Regions from separate parts of the Streptomyces sp. NPDC045470 genome, predicted to be linked through region 1. Evidence: riboswitches for the same ligand, from Rfam matches in the RefSeq annotation. Region 1 holds a riboswitch; each other region holds the start of a gene.
What was found. Region 1 has a riboswitch for cobalamin ahead of AB0A97_RS03130 (HoxN/HupN/NixA family nickel/cobalt transporter). Riboswitches for the same ligand answer to the same signal wherever they lie in the genome.
Positions count from the first base shown of each region.

Region 2: another riboswitch for cobalamin. It lies ahead of AB0A97_RS37705 (ABC transporter substrate-binding protein); the one in region 1 lies ahead of AB0A97_RS03130 (HoxN/HupN/NixA family nickel/cobalt transporter).
Region 3: another riboswitch for cobalamin. It lies ahead of AB0A97_RS19485 (CoA-acylating methylmalonate-semialdehyde dehydrogenase); the one in region 1 lies ahead of AB0A97_RS03130 (HoxN/HupN/NixA family nickel/cobalt transporter).

Region 1 covers NZ_JBEZAN010000001.1:717,893-723,737, reverse strand. Annotated here, with positions in the region: gene AB0A97_RS03140 (DoxX family protein) at 285-836, shown strand; gene AB0A97_RS03135 (VOC family protein) at 937-1,437, shown strand; gene AB0A97_RS03130 (HoxN/HupN/NixA family nickel/cobalt transporter) at 1,606-2,676, opposite strand; cobalamin riboswitch at 2,854-3,067, opposite strand; gene AB0A97_RS03125 (ABC transporter substrate-binding protein) at 3,329-4,441, shown strand; gene AB0A97_RS03120 (iron ABC transporter permease) at 4,441-5,706, shown strand; gene AB0A97_RS03115 (ABC transporter ATP-binding protein) at 5,772-5,845, shown strand, end outside.
Region 2 covers NZ_JBEZAN010000026.1:29,891-35,735, reverse strand. Annotated here, with positions in the region: gene AB0A97_RS37715 (ABC transporter ATP-binding protein) at 1-150, opposite strand, end outside; gene AB0A97_RS37710 (iron ABC transporter permease) at 147-1,247, opposite strand; gene AB0A97_RS37705 (ABC transporter substrate-binding protein) at 1,244-2,293, opposite strand; cobalamin riboswitch at 2,323-2,513, opposite strand; gene AB0A97_RS37700 (class I SAM-dependent methyltransferase) at 2,603-3,352, opposite strand; gene AB0A97_RS37695 (MFS transporter) at 3,321-4,622, opposite strand; gene AB0A97_RS37690 (ATP-grasp domain-containing protein) at 4,615-5,845, opposite strand, start outside.
Region 3 covers NZ_JBEZAN010000006.1:53,806-59,650, reverse strand. Annotated here, with positions in the region: gene aceA (isocitrate lyase) at 1-66, opposite strand, end outside; gene AB0A97_RS19490 (short-chain fatty acyl-CoA regulator family protein) at 431-1,840, shown strand; cobalamin riboswitch at 1,945-2,118, shown strand; gene AB0A97_RS19485 (CoA-acylating methylmalonate-semialdehyde dehydrogenase) at 2,323-3,822, shown strand; gene AB0A97_RS19480 (acyl-CoA dehydrogenase family protein) at 3,837-5,039, shown strand; gene AB0A97_RS19475 (enoyl-CoA hydratase/isomerase family protein) at 5,036-5,845, shown strand, end outside.

The DNA.
Region 1 (5,845 bases):
GGGAGGGGTGGGCGGTGTTGGGGAGTGGTTTTTCTGGGGGTGGGGTGGGGTGGGTCTTGGTGTGGATGCGGTGTGTGGTGGGGGTGTGGGGGGTAGGTTTAAGGGTTACGCATCGTGTGGGGTGGCGTTCGGAGGGTGAGGGGTGGGGGTGTTGTTTCACTTTCAAGTGATGTGTATCGTCGGTGTTTGACTTGAAGTTTCAAGTACTTCCGTCGGGGCGGCGTCGGTCCTCCCGTAGGGCACGCCGGTCCGGACGGACCAGACAGACAGAAATGAGCGCTCGCATGTCCTCCCCCCTCAGCCCCCTTCGCGACTACGGCAGCGGCGTCGACGACCGCCATGCCGCGACCCCGCACGCGTACGACATCGGTCTGTTGGTTCTGCGGCTCGCGGTCGGCCTGACCATGGCTGCGCACGGTGCGCAGAAGCTGTTCGGCTGGTTCAGCGGACCGGGGCTGGACGGAACCGGACAGTTCTTCACGGCCAGCGGCTACCCGGCCGGCAAGGCCATGGCCGTGGTGGCGGGCCTCAGCGAGACGTTGGGCGGCCTCGGGCTGGTCCTCGGGCTGCTGACGCCGCTGGCGGGCGCGGCGGTCGTCGGGACGATGGTGAACGCGCTGGCGGTGAAGTGGGGCGGCGGCTTCTTCGCGCCCGAGGGCGTCGAGTACGAGCTGCTGCTCACGGCGGGCGCGGGAGCCCTGGCACTGACCGGCCCCGGCCGGTACGCGGTCGACCGGCTGCTCCCGGTCCTGCGCAACCACCGCCTTGCGTACGGGGTGGCCGCCCTGGTGTTCGGCGTGATCGTCGCGTTCGTGATGCTGCTGGTGCGCGACTGATTCCTGGCGAGCCGGGTGGAGCCGGGGGAGCCGAGTGTGGCATGACGTGATGTGCCGTGAAGTGATGGGTGCGGGGAGAAGCGGAAGGTGAGGGATTGACGTGGCAGTGCGGCGGCTGAATCACGCGGTGCTCTACGTACGGGACGTGGCGCGCGCTGTGGCCTTCTACACGGAAACGCTGGGGTTCCGGGTGGACACCGAGATACCGGGGAGGGCCGCGTTCCTCAGCGCCGAGGGGACCGCCAACGATCACGATCTCGGACTGTTCGCGGTCGGCGCCGGTGCGCCGGGCCCCGAGCACGGCCGGGTGGGGCTCTACCACCTGGCCTGGGAGGTCGGCACCCTCGGGGAGCTGGCGGACGTGGCGGCGGACCTGGCGGGGCGGGGCGCGCTGGTCGGCGCCACCGACCACTTGGTGTCCAAGTCGCTGTACGCCAAGGACCCGGACGGCAACGAGTTCGAGGTCATGTGGCGGGTGCCCCGTACGGACTGGCCGGGCCCGGACGAACCGGACCGGCTGCGCCCGCTCGACCTCGAAGCCGAGCTGGCGCGCTGGGGCCGTGATCTGAAGACGGGCGCGGCGGCCGGTTCGGCGACCTGAGGCAGGGCGGGAGCAGTCACCGCCCCACCCTGCCGGTGGAGGGTGGGGCGGCGGCCGACCCTGCCGATGGCGGGTGGGGGCGGTGGCCCGGCCCCCACTGATGAAGGGCGGGGCGGGGAGCGGACAGACCGGGTCCGGTAGGTCGGGCCCGGTAGGTCGGGCGACGGGTCAGGCGGTCTCCCCGGCCGTCTCCGGGGCCCGTGCGGCCTCCGGGGCCCCGGTCGCCTCGGTGGCCCGCGCCGACCAGCGCTTCTCCACCCCGGCCAGCCGCCAGTACGCCAGCGCCGCCGCCCAGACCACCACGAACAGGCCGACGATGATGAAGCCCACGTTGTCCAGGTCGATCGCCGAGATCCAGCCGGTCACGCCGTCCGTCAGGTTCAGCTTCTCGTGCAGGACGGTGACCAGTTCGATGGTCCCGATGAAGAAGGCGACGGCGATCGACAGACCGGTGATCGTGAGGTTGTAGTAGACCTTGCGCACCGGGTTCGAGAACGCCCACTGGTACGCGAAGTTCATGAACGTACCGTCCAGCGTGTCGAACAGGCTCATCCCCGCCGCGAACAGCAGCGGCAGCACCAGGATCGCGTACCAGGGCAGACCGGCCGCCGCGCCGCTGCCCGCCATCACCATCAGCGTCACCTCGGTCGCGGTGTCGAAGCCGAGACCGAAGAGCAGGCCGAGCGGGTACATCTGGCCGGGCCGGGTGATGGAGCGGGTGAAGCGGCCCAGTACGCGGTTCATGAAGCCGCGGGAGTCGAGGTGCTGCTCCAGCTCCGCCTCGTCGTACCGGCCCTGCCGCATCGCCCGGAACACCCGCCAGATGCCCGCCAGCGCGACCAGATTGAGCGCGGCGATGAGGTAGAGGAAGCTGCCGGAGACCGTGGTGCCCACGGTGCCGAGCACCTGGTGGGCACTCGATCCGTCGTCGAGCAGGGTGCCGGCCAGTTGCGCGCCGCCGGCGACCAGCGCCGCCATGGCGACGACCACGCTGGAGTGCCCGAGCGCGAACCAGAAGCCCACCGAGACCGGGCGCTTGCCGTCGGCCATCAGTTTGCGGGTGGTGTTGTCGATGGCGGCGATGTGGTCGGCGTCGAAGGCGTGCCGCATACCGAGGGTGTACGCGGTGACGCCGAGACCGACCCCGAAGACCTGCGACCCGACGGCGTAGTGCTGCGGCACGACCAGCAGGAAGAGCACACCGAAGGCGATGACGTGCAGGGCGGCTATGACCGCCATCAGCCCGGCGGTCCGCACGGTGTCCTGCCGCCGCCAGCGGAACGCGGAAGCGGACGGCGGGGACGGCGAAGTGGAGGGGGAGGGGGAGGGGGGAGAAGACGGGGACGGTGAAGGGGAAGGGGAAGGGGAATTGGCGGACGGGGGCATCCGGTGGTCACGCTCCAGCACCTCGTGGATCAGTTCGTGAGATGCCGTGGCCGGTCTCCTGGCTGACGGGTGTGCGCGCCCGCCCCTGCCTTCCCGGTCGCGGGCTGCGGCCAGTGGCTCCGTACGGGCGCGGGGCGCGTACGGAACGGGGCGGGAACTTCCCGATCACAGTGGCGAGGGCCGCTCCGGTCTGGACCTGACGGTCTTCACCGGTCTTCCCGACACCACGGCCCGCACACTCTAACGCCCGGCCGCGGTGTGGTCATCGGACCAATACGGCGGGAACCCGGGGCGCCGTCCGCTCGACTACCTGGTCCCGGGCCCGCACGCGCGGGCCCTCGGGCGGTCGAGAGGCAGGGAGAGCGGACGTATGCGTCCTCGGATGGATCTGGTGGAGCCGGTGGCCGGGAGCCGGCCGGTGCTGAAGGGCCGGTCGGTGTCGAAGGGCCGGTCCGTGTCGGGAGACCGGGCAGCACCGGAAGGTCGGTCGGCTTGGGAAGGCCGGATGGTGCCGGAAGGTCGGTCGGCGTGGCGAGGCCGGTCGGTGGCGGCGATCGTGGGGGTGCTGGGGGTGGCCGCGCTGGCCACCGGCTGCGGTAGTTCCGGCGGGCAGGCGGCGGCGGACGCCGCGGACGGGCGGGGCGGCGGAGCGGGTGGCTTTCCCGCCACGGTCACCGATTGCGAGGGGCGGCGGACGACGTTTTCCGAGGCGCCGCGAAAGATTGTCACGAGCAATGCGGCGAGCCTGGAAATGCTGCTCCGGCTGGGAGCGGGCGACCGGGTCGTCGGTACCGGATTCCCGCCGGGGAAAGGCACGTTGCCTCCCGAACTGGACGCCCGCGCGCAACGCGTCCCGGTGCTGGGGAAGACGGTGATCCCGAAGGAGAAGCTGCTCGGGTCCGGAGCCGATGTCTATATCGACACGTTCGCGTCCATGGGCATGATGGGCGGCGCGGCGACCGGTCCGACCGAGGAGGAATTCGCCGCGGCGGGCATCAAGCACGTCTATCTGGCTTCTACGGCGTGTGCGCCGCGCAAGAAGGTGCCGCAGCGGGACCTGTCCGCGGTGGAAGCCGACATCCGGCGGCTCGGGCAGGTCACGGGTACCTCGCACCGTGCGGGGCGACTGGTGGCGGAGATGGAGAAGAAGGTTTCCTCGGTACGTGCGGCCCTTGCCGACGTGCCTGCGGCGAAGCGGCCGTCGTACTTCTTCTTCGACTTCGACGCGGGGACGAAACAGCCCGTGGCGGTCTGCAACCGGCAGGTGGCCAACGCGGTGCTGACCGAAGCGGGGGCGCGGAACATCTTCGCGGACTGCGCGAGCGATTTCCAGCCGGTGTCGTGGGAGGACGTGGTCGCGAAGAACCCGGACTGGATCCAGCTCGGCGTACGGAACCGGGGAAGTGCCGCGGCCACCGGGAAGGCATTCGACGAGGCTGAGAAGTTCCTCAAGGAATTCCCGGCCACGGCGGGGCTGCGCGCGGTGCGGGAAGGGAAATTCCTGCGTATCGGCTCGGAGCAGACGACCATCGCCGGGGTGGGCAATGCCGATACGGTGCGGCGGATCGCGGCGACGCTCTACCCGGACCGCCTGGCCGAGCCCGGAGCGGACCGCTGATGGCAGCGCCGGGCGCGAGGCGGGAGGCCGTCGAGCAGGCTCCGGGGCCGGACCTCGGGCGAGCCGTCGGGCAGGACGACGGGCGGGCCGGAAGAGCCGAGGAACGGCGGGCTGGAGGAGCTGAGGGAGGACGGGCCGGAGGCGCCGCGGAATGGCGGGTCGGAGGTGCTGAGGAAGGGCGGGTCGGAGGTGCCGAGGGAAGGGGGCCCGGCCAGGCCCGTGCCGTCTGGCTCGCTCTCGGGCTGCTGGTCGCCCTGCTCGTCGCGCTGACCGCGGCCGTCGCACTCGGTGCCACCGACATCGCCCCGGCCGAGGTGTGGTCGGTGGTGTTCCGGCGCCTGGGGGGCGAGCCGCCCCGGCCGGGGACGGACGACCTGATCGTCTGGCAGTTGCGGGTCCCGAGGGCGCTGCTCGCCGCGCTGGTCGGCGCGGGCCTCGGGCTCGTCGGTACGGCCACCCAGGCGCTGGTGCGCAACCCGCTGGCGGATCCGTACCTGCTGGGCATCTCCAACGGCGCTTCGCTGGGCGCGGTGGCCGCGATCGTGCTGGGCGCGGGCACCGTGGCGGGGGCGGGCGGGGTGTTCGGGCTGGGCGGGGGCCTGGGGTTGTCGTCGGCCGCCTTCGCCGGGGCGCTCGCCTCGTTCGCGCTGGTGTGGACGCTGGCCCGCCGGGGCGGCGGCTTCGCGCCGCTGCGGCTGGTGCTGGCCGGGGTCGGCATCGGGCAGTTCCTGGCCGGGTTCACCAGTTACCTCGTACTGCAGGCCGGTGACGAGCAGCAGACGCGCGGCGTGCTGTTCTGGCTGATGGGCAGCCTGGGCGGCGCCACTTGGGGCACGCTCCTGCTGCCGGCCGTCACCGTACCGGCCGGGCTGCTGGTCCTCCAGGCGCGGGCCCGCGCGCTGAACGCGCTGACGATGGGGGACGAGACGGCGGCGAGCGTCGGCGTGGACGTCGTGCGGCTGCGCCGGCTGCTGTTCGTGGTGACCAGCCTGCTCACCGGTGTCCTGGTGTCGGTGTCCGGGGCGGTCGCCTTCGTGGGGCTGATGGTGCCGCACCTGTGCCGGCTGATCGTCGGGGGCGACCACCGCAGGCTGCTGCCGCTGGCCGCGCTGACCGGGGCGCTCCTGCTGGTCGTGGTGGACATCGTGTGCCGTACCGCCATGGACGGCCAGGAACTGCCGGTGGGCGTGGTGACGGCGCTGATCGGCGCGCCCGTACTGCTGTACGTGCTGGACCGGCGGCTGGGATCGGGAGCGGGAGCATGAGTGCGAGGAGGGGCACCGGCACGGCCGGCGGAGGAGTACGTACGGAAGCGGCCACGGGGCAGGGCATGCGGATCGACATCGAGGACCTGCGGGTGTCCTACGCCGGCCGGTGCGTGGTGGCCGGGGTGCGGCTGATGGC
Region 2 (5,845 bases), on a different contig from region 1:
GGCGCGCAGCAGGCTGGACTTGCCGCTGCCGTTGGGCCCGACCAGGCCGACCACCTCGCCGGGCCGGGCGGCCAGGGACACGTCGCGCACCAGACGGTGTGCCCCGGCGGTGAGCGTGAGGCCGTCGACGGTCAGTTCGGTCGCGCTCATGCCACTCCTCGGTGCACGGTACGGCGGGCGTCCCGGCGCATCAGCCACAGGAAGAACGGTCCGCCGCACAGTGCGGTCAGCACACCGACGGGGATCTCCATGGGCGCGGCGACGGTACGCGCCGCGATGTCGGCCCAGATCAGGAACACCGCGCCGGCCAGTGCGGCGGCGGGCAGCACCCGGCGGTGGTCACCGCCCACGAACAGGCGCACCACGTGCGGCAGCATCAGGCCCACGAAGCCGATCGGTCCGGCCGCGGCCACCAGGACGCCGGTGACGAGCGAGAGCAGGACGAACATCCGGGCCCGGAACCGGGCCACGTCCAGCCCCATCGTGGTGGCGGCCTCCTCGCCCGCCAGCAGCAGGTTCAGCGACCGTGCCTGGACGAGCAGGACGGCGATGCCCAGCAGCAGCGCCAGGCCCGGCAGCCACAACGTGCCCCACTGCACCCCGCCGAGGCCCCCGAGGGTCCAGGCGAGGACCGCCCGGGCCTCGTTGCCCCGGTCGGAGGTCAGCAGCAGGATGTCCATCACCGCCGTGAGGACCGCCGCCATCGCCACTCCCGACAGCACCAGCCGTACCGAGGTGATGCGCCCGCCGGTACGCGCCGTCGTGTAGACGAGCAGCAGGGTCAGCAGCGCGCCGGCGAAGGCGGCGGCCGACAGCGACACCGGACCGAACAGGCTCACCCCGAAGACGATCACCATGACGGCGCCCAGGGACGCCCCCGAGGAGACACCCAGCAGATACGGCTCCGCCAGCGGGTTGCGGACCAGTGCCTGCATGGCCGTACCGATCACCGCGAGTCCCGCGCCCGTCACCGCGCCGAGCGCCACCCGCGGAGCCCGTACGTCCAGCACGATGGTCTCGCGCGCCCGGGACCACCCCGGGTCCGGCAGGTCGGCGCCCAGCGCGTGGGTCACGATGCCCCACACCTCGCCGGGCGGCACGTGCACCGACCCGATCGCCATCCCCGCCGTGGCGGAGACCAGCAGCAACACCCCGAGAACGACGAGGGTGACGGCGAAGGACCGGCGGCGCGGCGGCGTCTCGTGCCGGTGCTCGCGGACGACCGCCGTCCCGGCGGCGGCGGTCACCGGAACCGCTCGGGGTGCAGGGCGCGGGCCAGCTCCTCCACCGCGTACGGCGGCCGCACCCCCACCAGGGTCGCGGTCAGCGGCAGGACGACGAACCGCTTGTTCTTGACCGCGGGCACGTCGGCCAGCGCGGGCTGCGACAGCAGGAACTTCTTCTTCTGCTCGACGCTCCCGGCCCCCGCGTAGTCGTAGATCGCGATGACCTCGGGCTTCCGGTCGACTACCTGCTCCCAGGACGCGTCCCCGAAGACCTTGTCCAGGTCCGCGAACACGTTCCGGCCGCCCGCGAGCTGGATGATCTCGGTGCCGAGGCTCTTGCCGCCGGCGGTGAAGGCCGCCTTGTCGCCGCTGTCGTACACGAAGACCGGTACGGCGGGGGCGCCCTTGACCGCCCCGGTGGCCCGGTCCACCCGCGCCTTGAGGTCGGCGGCCAGCTTGTCGGCCCGTTCCCGGATGCCGAAGATGCTGCCGACGGTGCGGACCTCGTCGTACGCGTCCTGCATGGACACCTGCTTCTTCCCGCAGTACTCGCGGTTGAGGTAGGTGTTGATCCCGGCGTCGGCGAACGCCTTGCGCGAGCGGCCCTCGTTCTCGGCGAAGGCGCTGGCGTACCCGCCGTAGACGAGGTCCGGATCGGCTTCCAGAACGGTCTCGAAGGACGGCTCCTTCTTCGCCAGTTTCGGCAGCGCCTCGTAGTCCTTGCGCAGCTCCGGCAGGACGGCCGAGTCGGGGAAGGCGGTGCCGATCATGCGGTCCTCGAGTCCCAGCGCCAGCATCAGTTCGGCGGGGTGCTGGTGGATGGTGAGGACCCGGGAGGGCGGCTTCCGGTAGGTGGTACGGATGCCGCAGTTGTCGATGGTGACCGGGAAACCTTTCGCCGCGGTGGCCGCGGGCTCCGCGTCACCCGCGGTGTCCCGCGCCGTGCCGCAGCCGCCCAGCAGGACGGCGGACAGGGCCAGGGCCACCGCAGGTGCCGCGACGCGCCGGAACCGGCGCCGCCGGGCGGCGGGGGAAGAAAAGGGGGGACGGGTCGTGCCGTCGTACACGTAGAGCCTCCTGCGGAGTCCGCGCTCCTCGGAACGGGCCCGCGACAGGCCAGTGTCCTGACTCCCGGATCGACGCCCCCCCCGGCCTTCCCGCGCCGCGCGCGGTGGCCCGATCTGCCTGATGAAGGGTCACTCCCCGGTCACAGTGGCGGGACCGCGCCGGAATCGCACCGGCTTCCTGTCTCCCGTCGCGGTGATGACCAGGTGATATTACGGTCGGTCGGACCGGGGGCAAAGGGCGCGCGTACGGTTCCGCGCGCCGTCTACGGTGTGCGGGCGCCGGGCCGGCCGTGCGGCCCGGCGCCCCGGTCACGCCGCGCGGACCGCCCGGAGCACCAGCCGTTCGGCGTCCTGGTCGTACGGGCGGCCGTCGAAGCCACCGAAGACCTCGACCTCCTGGAAGCCCGCCTCCCCGGCCATCCGCCGCAACTCCACGGCGCTGTAGACGAACCAGACCAGGCTCGTACGCGTCACCCGGTCGCCCCGCACGAGCACCCAGTCGCTGCGCAACCGTGCCCAGTCGTCCAGCACCGTGTCGGTCTGCACCAGCAGGTCGTCACCGCGCTGCACCACCTTCGGCGGTGTGACCTTTCGGGCCAGCAGTTCCTTTCCGGCCATGTCCAGAAGCAGGGTCCCGCCGGGCGCCAGGCAGTCGTGCATCGTGCGCAGCACACGGGCGTTGTCGGCGGGGTCCTCGAAATAGCCGAAGGACGTGAACATGTTGAGAACCACGTCGAAGGCCCCGGGCTCGGTGAACTCCCGCATGTCGGACTGGACGTACCGGGCGGAGACTCCGGCGTCGGCGGCCCGCTTCCGGGCGCGGTCCAGCATCGCCGGGCTGCGGTCCACACCCGTCACACCGAATCCCCGGCGCGCGAGCGGAACGGTGAACACCCCCGGGCCGCAGCACAGGTCCAGCACCCGGGCCCCGGCCGGGAAGGCCAGCAGGGGAGAGGTGTCGAGCAGCTCCTCGGCCTGGGCGTGGCGCCCGTCGGAGAACAGGAAGTCGTAGAACTCGGTCCAGAAGTCATCGTCCTGGAATCCGCCCGTGTGCGTCATCGGGTACCGGTGTTCCTTCCGTGAGGTCGGTGAGGTCCGTGCGGGGGGTGGTGGGGGTGAGGTCGGCGGGAGCGGTGCCGCGCCCGCGCCGCAGGGCGAGCAGGAGCGGCGGCAGCAGGACGCACTGGGCCGCGGCGAACAGCCAGAACCAGCCCGCGTGCCCGGCGCGTTCGCCGAAGCCGTAGAGCTGCCCGCCCAGCACGCCGCTGGCACAGGCGCCCAGGCCGGCGGCGAGCCGCTGCTGTCCGAAGACCACGGCGTCCGAGCGCGGACTGCGGCGCAGGGCCTCCAGGTCGTTCTTGAGGAAGAGCACGATGTCGCCGAGCGTGATGAGGACACCGCCCGCCAGCAGGGCGGTCCGCGTACCGGCTGCCAGGACCGCCATCCCGGCGGCCAGGCCCGCGAACCCGATCGCCAGCGCGACGGGGTACCTCATCTGCCGGATGGCGCCCGACGCGAGCGGCTGGACGACGATGACCAGGACGAAGCAGGTCAGCAGCACCAGGCTGTAGAACTCGCTGGAGGCCCGCTCGACGGCGTACACGGCGAGGTAGTGCTGGAAGTGGAAGTAGAGGTAGAACGCCAGGCCGTTGGCGACGAAGGGGAGGACGGCGATACCGGTGAGCAGGCCCTGGCCGGACGCCGGTGCGCTGCTGGACCGGTCCTTCTCCGGCCCCACCGCCGGCAGACGCGCATGCCCCACGGCCACCACGGCGAACAGCGCCGTCACGACGAGGAACAGCGGGCCGGGGGACGACAGCACGAACGGCCCCGCGACGAGCGGGCCCACGGCCATCCCCGCGTTGAGCGCCGCGTTGCCCGCGGACAGGAACGCGGGCCGGCGCTCCTCGGCCACACCGTGCACCAGGTACGCCTTGTTGGCGGGCAGGTACAGCGCGGCGCCGCAGCAGGTCAGGATCAGCGCCGCCACCGCCACCGGCGGCCACCGCAGCGCCGCCAGGAACGCCGCGAAGCCCGCCGTACGCACCACCAGCGCCCACAGCATCGTGCGCCGCAGCCCCACCCGGTCGGCGAGCGCCCCGCCGAGAACTCCTCCCGAGAACTGCACGAGGGACGCGGCGGCCAGCACCACACCGACCGCCCCGAGCCCCATCCCCAGCCGCTCGTGCAGGAAGACCGACATGAACGGCAGGACCATGAAACTGCCGAGCGGGATGAGGAAGGAGCTGAGCAGCAGGAAGCGCAGCGGCCCGGTGAGGGTGGACAGCGCGGTGCGGAACCCCGGACCGTCGCCTGTGCGTTCAGTCACTGGAGTCCTGGCCCACCTGGCCGACCTGGCTCGCCTGGTTCGCTGCCATGTCCGCCGTGCCGGTCGCGTCTGCCGCGTTCCCCGGTCCCGTCGCGTCCCCCGCATGGAACGGCTCCGTCCGCACCCGTACGGCGTTGGCCGCCGCGACGGCGCAGTGCGTGGCCAGTTCGGCCGTCTCGCCCTCCGCGTAGACGATGCCCGCGTAACCCCGGCTGTCGCCCAGGTGCTCGACGGGGTCGCCGGTCCGCTTGACCGGGTACCAGGCGGGGGAACCCGGCATGTCCGGCAGCCGGTCGAGTCCGTCGACACCGGTGAACACCCCTGGCTTCTCGGGGTATCCGAGGACGAAGGCCGAGGCGGGGCCGCCGGGCAGCTCCGCGTCCATGAGTCCGGGGCGGCTGCCGAGGGCCGCTTCCACCATCGCCTCGTACACGTTGACGCCGAGGGCCCGGCACAGCCCTTCACCGACGAGCGCGCCGCCGATCCGCGGGTTGATCTCGACCACTTCCGGACCGGCCGTGGTCAGGGCGAACTCCACGTGGGCGAACCGGTCGGTGTAGCCGACGGCGGCCAGCACACCGTCCAGCCACTGCTCCAGAGCGTCCCGGCGCGGTTGCGGGAAGGCCACGGGGAAGGCGGTGATCTCCTCCCGGAAGTGCGGCTCGGGCGACATCAGACGGCTGGAGACGCCCAGCAGCCGGGTCCGTCCCGCCCAGGTGAGGGTCTCCGCGCTGTACACCGGCCCGGAGAAGTACGGTTCGGCGAACAGGCGGCCTTTGAGCTGCCGCCCGGCGGCCTCGGCCAGCGCCGCGTCCAGCTCCCGCTCGTCCCGTACCAGCCAGACGTTCTGGCTTCCGGTGCCCGCGGTGTCCTTGAGGATCGCGGGCAGGCCCACCGCCTTCACCAGCAGCGCGGCCGCTGCCGGGTCGCCGCTGTCCGCCTCCGCCGCGCGGGCGCGGGTCAGCCCGGCCTCGAACAGCCGGTCCCGTACGGCGGCCTTGTCCCGGGTCAGCCGCAGCACCGCCGGGTCGAGGCCGGGCAGCCCGAAGCGGGCGGTGAGTTCGGCGCCGACCGGCATCCAGGTGTCGGTCGAGCTGATCAGCCCCCGCAGGCCCGGAGTACGGGCGAGCTGTTCCGCCACCAGTTCCGTGTCGAAGGTGTCGGTCTCCACCACGTCGAGGGCGCCCGCGGGCAGCCGCTCCAACTCGTACGCGTAGTAAGCG
Region 3 (5,845 bases), on a different contig from region 1:
CCACCGCGGGTCGGTCGCCCACCGCCGGGCCAGTTCCTCGGCCGTCTCGGTACCTGTCTGTGCCATGACCATCTCCCGGGTGTTCGCTCGGACCGCTGTGCTGAGCCGTGGACTGCTCTGTGGTGGTGGGTGGTGGGCTGCTGTGGTGGACTGCCGGTGAAGGGTGCGAATCCTCGGCACCGCGTGCACCGAGTGCCGTAGCAGCGCCACGAATTGCTGAGGTGCGGCCCGCCGGAGGTCCCGGTGGCGGGGTGAGCAATGCTGCCGGGGGGCCGCACCACCGACTCTGGCAGTGGCACTTGGTGCCATCAACGGTGGCCCGCAGCCAAGTTCTGCCCATCTTGTGGCGCCTTTCTGCCAAGGTTGCGAAGGTCCGTGACCGCCGTACGGCGACTAGGGTGAGCCGGGCGGCAGCGACGGAGGGGACACCGTGAGCAAGATCTACGCCGGGGCGCGGCTGCGCCGGCTGCGGGAGGAGCGCGGGTTCAGCCAGGCGGCGCTGGCCCGCGTCCTGGCCATCTCGCCCAGCTACCTGAACCAGATGGAGCACGACTCACGGCCGCTGACCGTGCCCGTACTGCTGCGGCTGACCGAGACCTTCGGGGTGGACCCCGGCTTCTTCTCCGAGCGCGACACCAGCCGGATGCTGGCCGACCTGCGCGAGGCGCTCGCCGACGAGCTGGCCGCCGGCCGGGTCTCCCCCACCGACCTGTCCGAACTCGCTTCCCGGCAGCCCGCGGTGGCGTCGGTGCTGCTCGGCCTCGGGCGGCGCAACCTGGCGCTGACCGAGCGGCTGGCGGAGGTGGCGGAGGGCCGGGACGGCGGCGGCACCGACCCGGCCGCGCCGCTCTCCCCGCACGAGGAGATCCGCGAGTTCTTCTACCGGCGGCAGAACTACCTGCACGAGGCCGACACCGCCGCCGAGGAACTCGCCGCCGAGCTGGGCATCCGTCCCGGTGAGGCGGGACGCGCCCTGACCGCCCGGCTCACCGGACGGCACGGCGTACGCCTCGTCGACACGCCCGACGGGCCGCTGCACCACTACGATCCGTCCGCCCGGGTGCTGCGCCTGTCGGCGGGACTGCGGCCCGGGCAGCGCGCCTTCCGCATGGCGACCCAGCTCGCGCTGCTGGAGGCCGGCGAGGAGCTGTCGCGGCCCGCCTCCGAGGACTTCGAGGAGGGCACGACGGCCTGGTCGCTGGCCAGGATCGGGATCGCCAACTACTTCGCGGCGGCGCTGGTGCTGCCGTACGGCCCGTTCCACGCCGCGGCCGAGGAGCTGCGGTACGACATCGAGCGGCTGACCGACCGGTTCGGCCTCGGGTACGAGACGGTGTGCCACCGGCTGAGCACCCTGCAACGGCCGCGCCGGCGCGGGGTCCCGTTCTCCTTCGTCCGCGTCGACCGGGCCGGCAACATGTCCAAGCGGCAGTCCGCCACCGGCTTCCACTTCTCCCGGGCGGGTGGTACCTGCCCGCTGTGGAACGTCTACGAGGCGTTCACCGCGCCCAGCCGTATCCACGTACAGATCGCCGCCATGCCGGACGGCCGCCGCTACCTGTGGACGGCCCGCACCGTCACCCGGCACCGCGGCGGCTGGGGCGATCCGGGCAAGACCTTCGCCATCGGCCTCGGCTGCGAGATCCGGCACGCCTCCCGGCTGGTCTACTCCGACGGCCTCGACCTGGACAACGCCGGTGCCGCCATCCCCATCGGCATGGGCTGCCGGGTCTGCGAACGCCTGGAGTGCCCGCAGCGCGCCGTGCCGCCGCTCGGCCGTCCCCTGGCCATCGACGAGAACAGCAGCACGTTCGTGCCGTATCCGGTGCGGGAGGGCTGAGGGGTACGGGAGGGCTGAGAGGCGTACGCGGTCCCAGCGGCCCGCCCCGGGGCACCCGGAAGATCACCGATCCCCCTGGACTTACTAGGACGTCCAACTATATGTTCGTGACGTAGGCCCGCGGTGCAGGGAAGCCGGTGCGAATCCGGCGTGGTCCCGCCACTGTGACCGGGGAGTGCGACGCCGAGCAACACGCCACTGACGCGGGTGCGTCGGGAAGGCGGGCGGCGCACGACGATCCGGAAGCCAGGATACCGGCCGCGGGTGTTGTTCCGTGTTGTCCACGAGGATGGAGCAGACACGCATGGCATCGGTGCGTACCCACAACCCAGGTGATCCGGCCCGGCCCGCGGCACCGCCCGCGCGCTGACGGTTCCACGCCTTTCGCGTCCCACGGCCCCGCCACGGTCCGCGCGCCATCCGCGCCGCCCGTGGGCCCGGCCGTGCCATCCCCGGATCTCACCTGACGAGAGCAGGCCCCCATGGTCCGAGAACTGACCCATTTCATCGGCGGCGAGCACGTACCGGGAACATCGGGCGCGCACGGCGAGGTGTACGACCCCAACACCGGCACCGTGCAGGCCCGGGTGCCGCTCGCCGGCCAGGCCGAGACGGCGGCCGCCGTCGCCGACGCCGCGGCCGCCCAGCCCGAGTGGGGCGAGTGGAACCCGCAGCGGCGCGCCCGCGTCCTGCTGAACTTCCTGCGCCTGGTGGAGGGCGAGCGGGACGCGCTGGCCCGGCTGCTGTCGAGCGAGCACGGCAAGACGGTCGCGGACGCGCACGGCGATCTCCAGCGCGGCCTGGAGGTGGTGGAGTTCGCGGCCGGCGTCCCGCACCTGCTCAAGGGCGAGTTCACCGACAACGCCGGTACCGGCATCGACGTGCACTCGCTGCGCCGTCCCATCGGCGTGGTGGCCGGGATCACCCCGTTCAACTTCCCCGCGATGATCCCGCTGTGGAAGGCCGCGCCGGCCATCGCCTGCGGCAACGCGTTCCTTCTGAAGCCGTCCGAGCGGGCGCCTTCGGTGCCGCTGCGGCTGGCCGAGCTGTTCCTGGAGGCGGGACTGCCGCCGGGCATATTCAATGTCGTCCACGGCGGCAAGGAGGCGGTGGACACGCTGCTGGCGGACCCGCGCGTCGAAGCGCTGGGCTTCGTCGGCTCGACGCCGATCGCCGCGCACATCTACGCGACCGCCGCCGCGCACGGCAAGCGCGCCCAGTGCTTCGGCGGCGCCAAGAACCACCTCATCGTGATGCCGGACGCCGACCTCGACCAGGCGGTGGACGCGCTGGTGGGCGCCGGGTACGGATCGGCGGGTGAGCGCTGCATGGCGATCTCGGTCGCCGTGCCGGTGGGCGAGGAGACCGCCGACGCGCTGGTGGCGCGGCTCAAGGAGCGGGTCGGCACGCTGCGCGTCGGCCGCTCCGACGACCCGCACGCCGACTTCGGGCCGCTGGTGAGCCGTGACGCGCTGGACCGGGTCCGCGCCTATGTGGACCTCGGCGTCACCGAGGGCGCGGAACTCGTCGTCGACGGACGCGGCTTCACCCTGCCCGGCCACGAGGACGGCTTCTTCGCGGGCGCGTCGCTCTTCGACCGGGTCACCCCGGACATGCGGATCTACCAGGAGGAGATCTTCGGCCCGGTCCTGTCGGTGGTACGGGCCGCGGACTACGAGGAGGCGCTGCGGCTGCCCACGGAGCACCCGTACGGCAACGGCGTGGCCATCTTCACCCGCGACGGCGACACCGCGCGGGACTTCAGCCGCCGGGTGGACACCGGCATGATCGGCGTGAACGTGCCGATCCCGGTACCGGTCGCGTACCACACCTTCGGCGGCTGGAAGCGGTCCGGCTTCGGCGACCTGAACCAGCACGGCCCGGACGCGATCCGCTTCTACACCCGTACCAAGACCGTCACCTCGCGCTGGCCCTCCGGGGTCAAGGAAGGCGCGAGCTTCACCCTCCCGACGATGGGCTGAGCGCGATGAGCGTCATGACCACCGCCACCACGGCCGCCTCGCTGACCTCACTCACCGCCGACCAGCTCGCCATCGTCGAGACGACGCTGGACTTCGCGCAGGAGCACATCGCGCCGCACGCCGTGGCCTGGGACCAGGACAAGCACTTCCCCGTGGACGTGCTGCGCAAGGCCGCCGGGCTCGGGCTCGGCGGGATCTACGTACGGGAGGAGCACGGCGGGTCCGCGCTGAGCCGCGCGGACGGCGTGCTGGTCTTCGAGGTGCTGGCCACCGCCTGCCCGTCCATCGCGGGCTATCTCTCCATCCACAACATGGTCGCCTGGATGATCGACCGGTACGGCGACGACGCGCAGCGCGCCCGCCGGCTGCCCGGCCTGTGCTCGATGGCCGACCTGGGCAGCTACTGCCTGACCGAGCCGGGCGCCGGGTCGGACGCCGCGGCGCTGCGCACGCGTGCGGTGCGCGACGGCGACTCCTACGTGCTGACCGGAGTGAAGCAGTTCATCTCCGGCGCCGGGACCTCGCAGGTGTACGTGGTGATGGCCCGTACCGGCGAGGACGGCCCCGGCGGCATCTCGGCGTTCCTCGTGGAGCGGGACGACCCGGGGCTGTCGTTCGGCGCCAACGAGAAGAAGATGGGGTGGAACGCGCAGCCCACCCGGCAGGTGATCCTCGACGAGGTGCGCGTCCCCGCCGGCCGGCGGCTCGGTGCGGAGGGCGACGGCTTCCGTATCGCGATGAGCGGGCTGAACGGCGGCCGCCTGGGCATCGCCGCCTGCTCCCTCGGCGGCGGGCAGAGCGCGCTGCACGCCGCGCAGGCGTACCTCGCGGACCGGGAGGCGTTCGGAGGGCGGCTGCTGGAGGCGCAGGCACTCCAGTTCCGGCTCGCCGACATGGCGACCGAGCTGACCGCCGCCCGCGCGCTGGTACGGCAGGCGGCCGAGGCGCTGGACCGGGCGGACCCGCAGGCGCCGCAGTTGTGCGCGATGGCCAAGCGGTTCGCCACCGACACGGGTTACTCCGTCGCCGACCGCGCGCTGCAACTGCACGGGGGCTATGGCTACCTGAGTGAGTACGGCATCGAGAAGATCGTCCGCGATCTTCGGGTGCACCAGATCCTGGAAGGGACGAACGAGATCATGCGCTTGATCGTGGCCCGCGGGCTGACCGGGGCGAAGACCGGCGGCGCCCGCGCCGGGACGGGGGCCGCCCGATGACCGACGACTCCGTACTGCTGCGGACCGAGGGCGGCGCGGCGTACCTCACGCTCAACCGGCCGAAGGCGCTCAACGCCCTCGACCACGCCATGGTGCGCCGGATCGACGCGGCCCTGGACGCGTGGGAGCACGACCCGACGGTCGAGACCGTCGTGATCACTGGAGCGGGCGAGCGCGGCCTGTGCGCCGGCGGCGACATCCGCGCCATCCATGCGGACGCGCGGACCGGCGACGGCTCGGCCTCCGCCGCGTTCTGGCGCGACGAGTACCGGCTCAACGCCCGGATCGCGCGCTACCCCAAGCCGTACGTCGCCGTCATGGACGGCATCGTGATGGGCGGCGGCGTCGGCGTCTCGGCGCACGGCAGCGTACGGATCGTCACCGAGCGCTCCCAGGTCGCCATGCCCGAGACCGGCATCGGCTTCGTACCGGACGTCGGCGGCACGTACCTGCTGGCACTCGCACCCGGCGAACTGGGCACGCACCTGGCGCTCACCGGGGCACCGGTGCGGGCCGGTGACGCGCTGCTGTGCGGGCTCGCCGACCACTTCGTCCCGTCGGAGCGGGTGGCGGGGCTGCTGGCGGACCTCGCCGCCGCCCCGGTGCCCGAGGTACTGCCCCGGTACGTACAGGAGGTGCCCGAGGGCGAACTGGCGGCCCACCGCCAGTGGATCGACCCCTGCTACGCGGCCGGCACCGTCGAGGAGATCGTGGACCGGCTGCTCAGCAGCGGCGTCCCGGAGGCCAAGGAGGCCGCCGAGACGATCCTCGCCAAGTCCCCCACCTCTCTGAAGGTCACCCTGGCC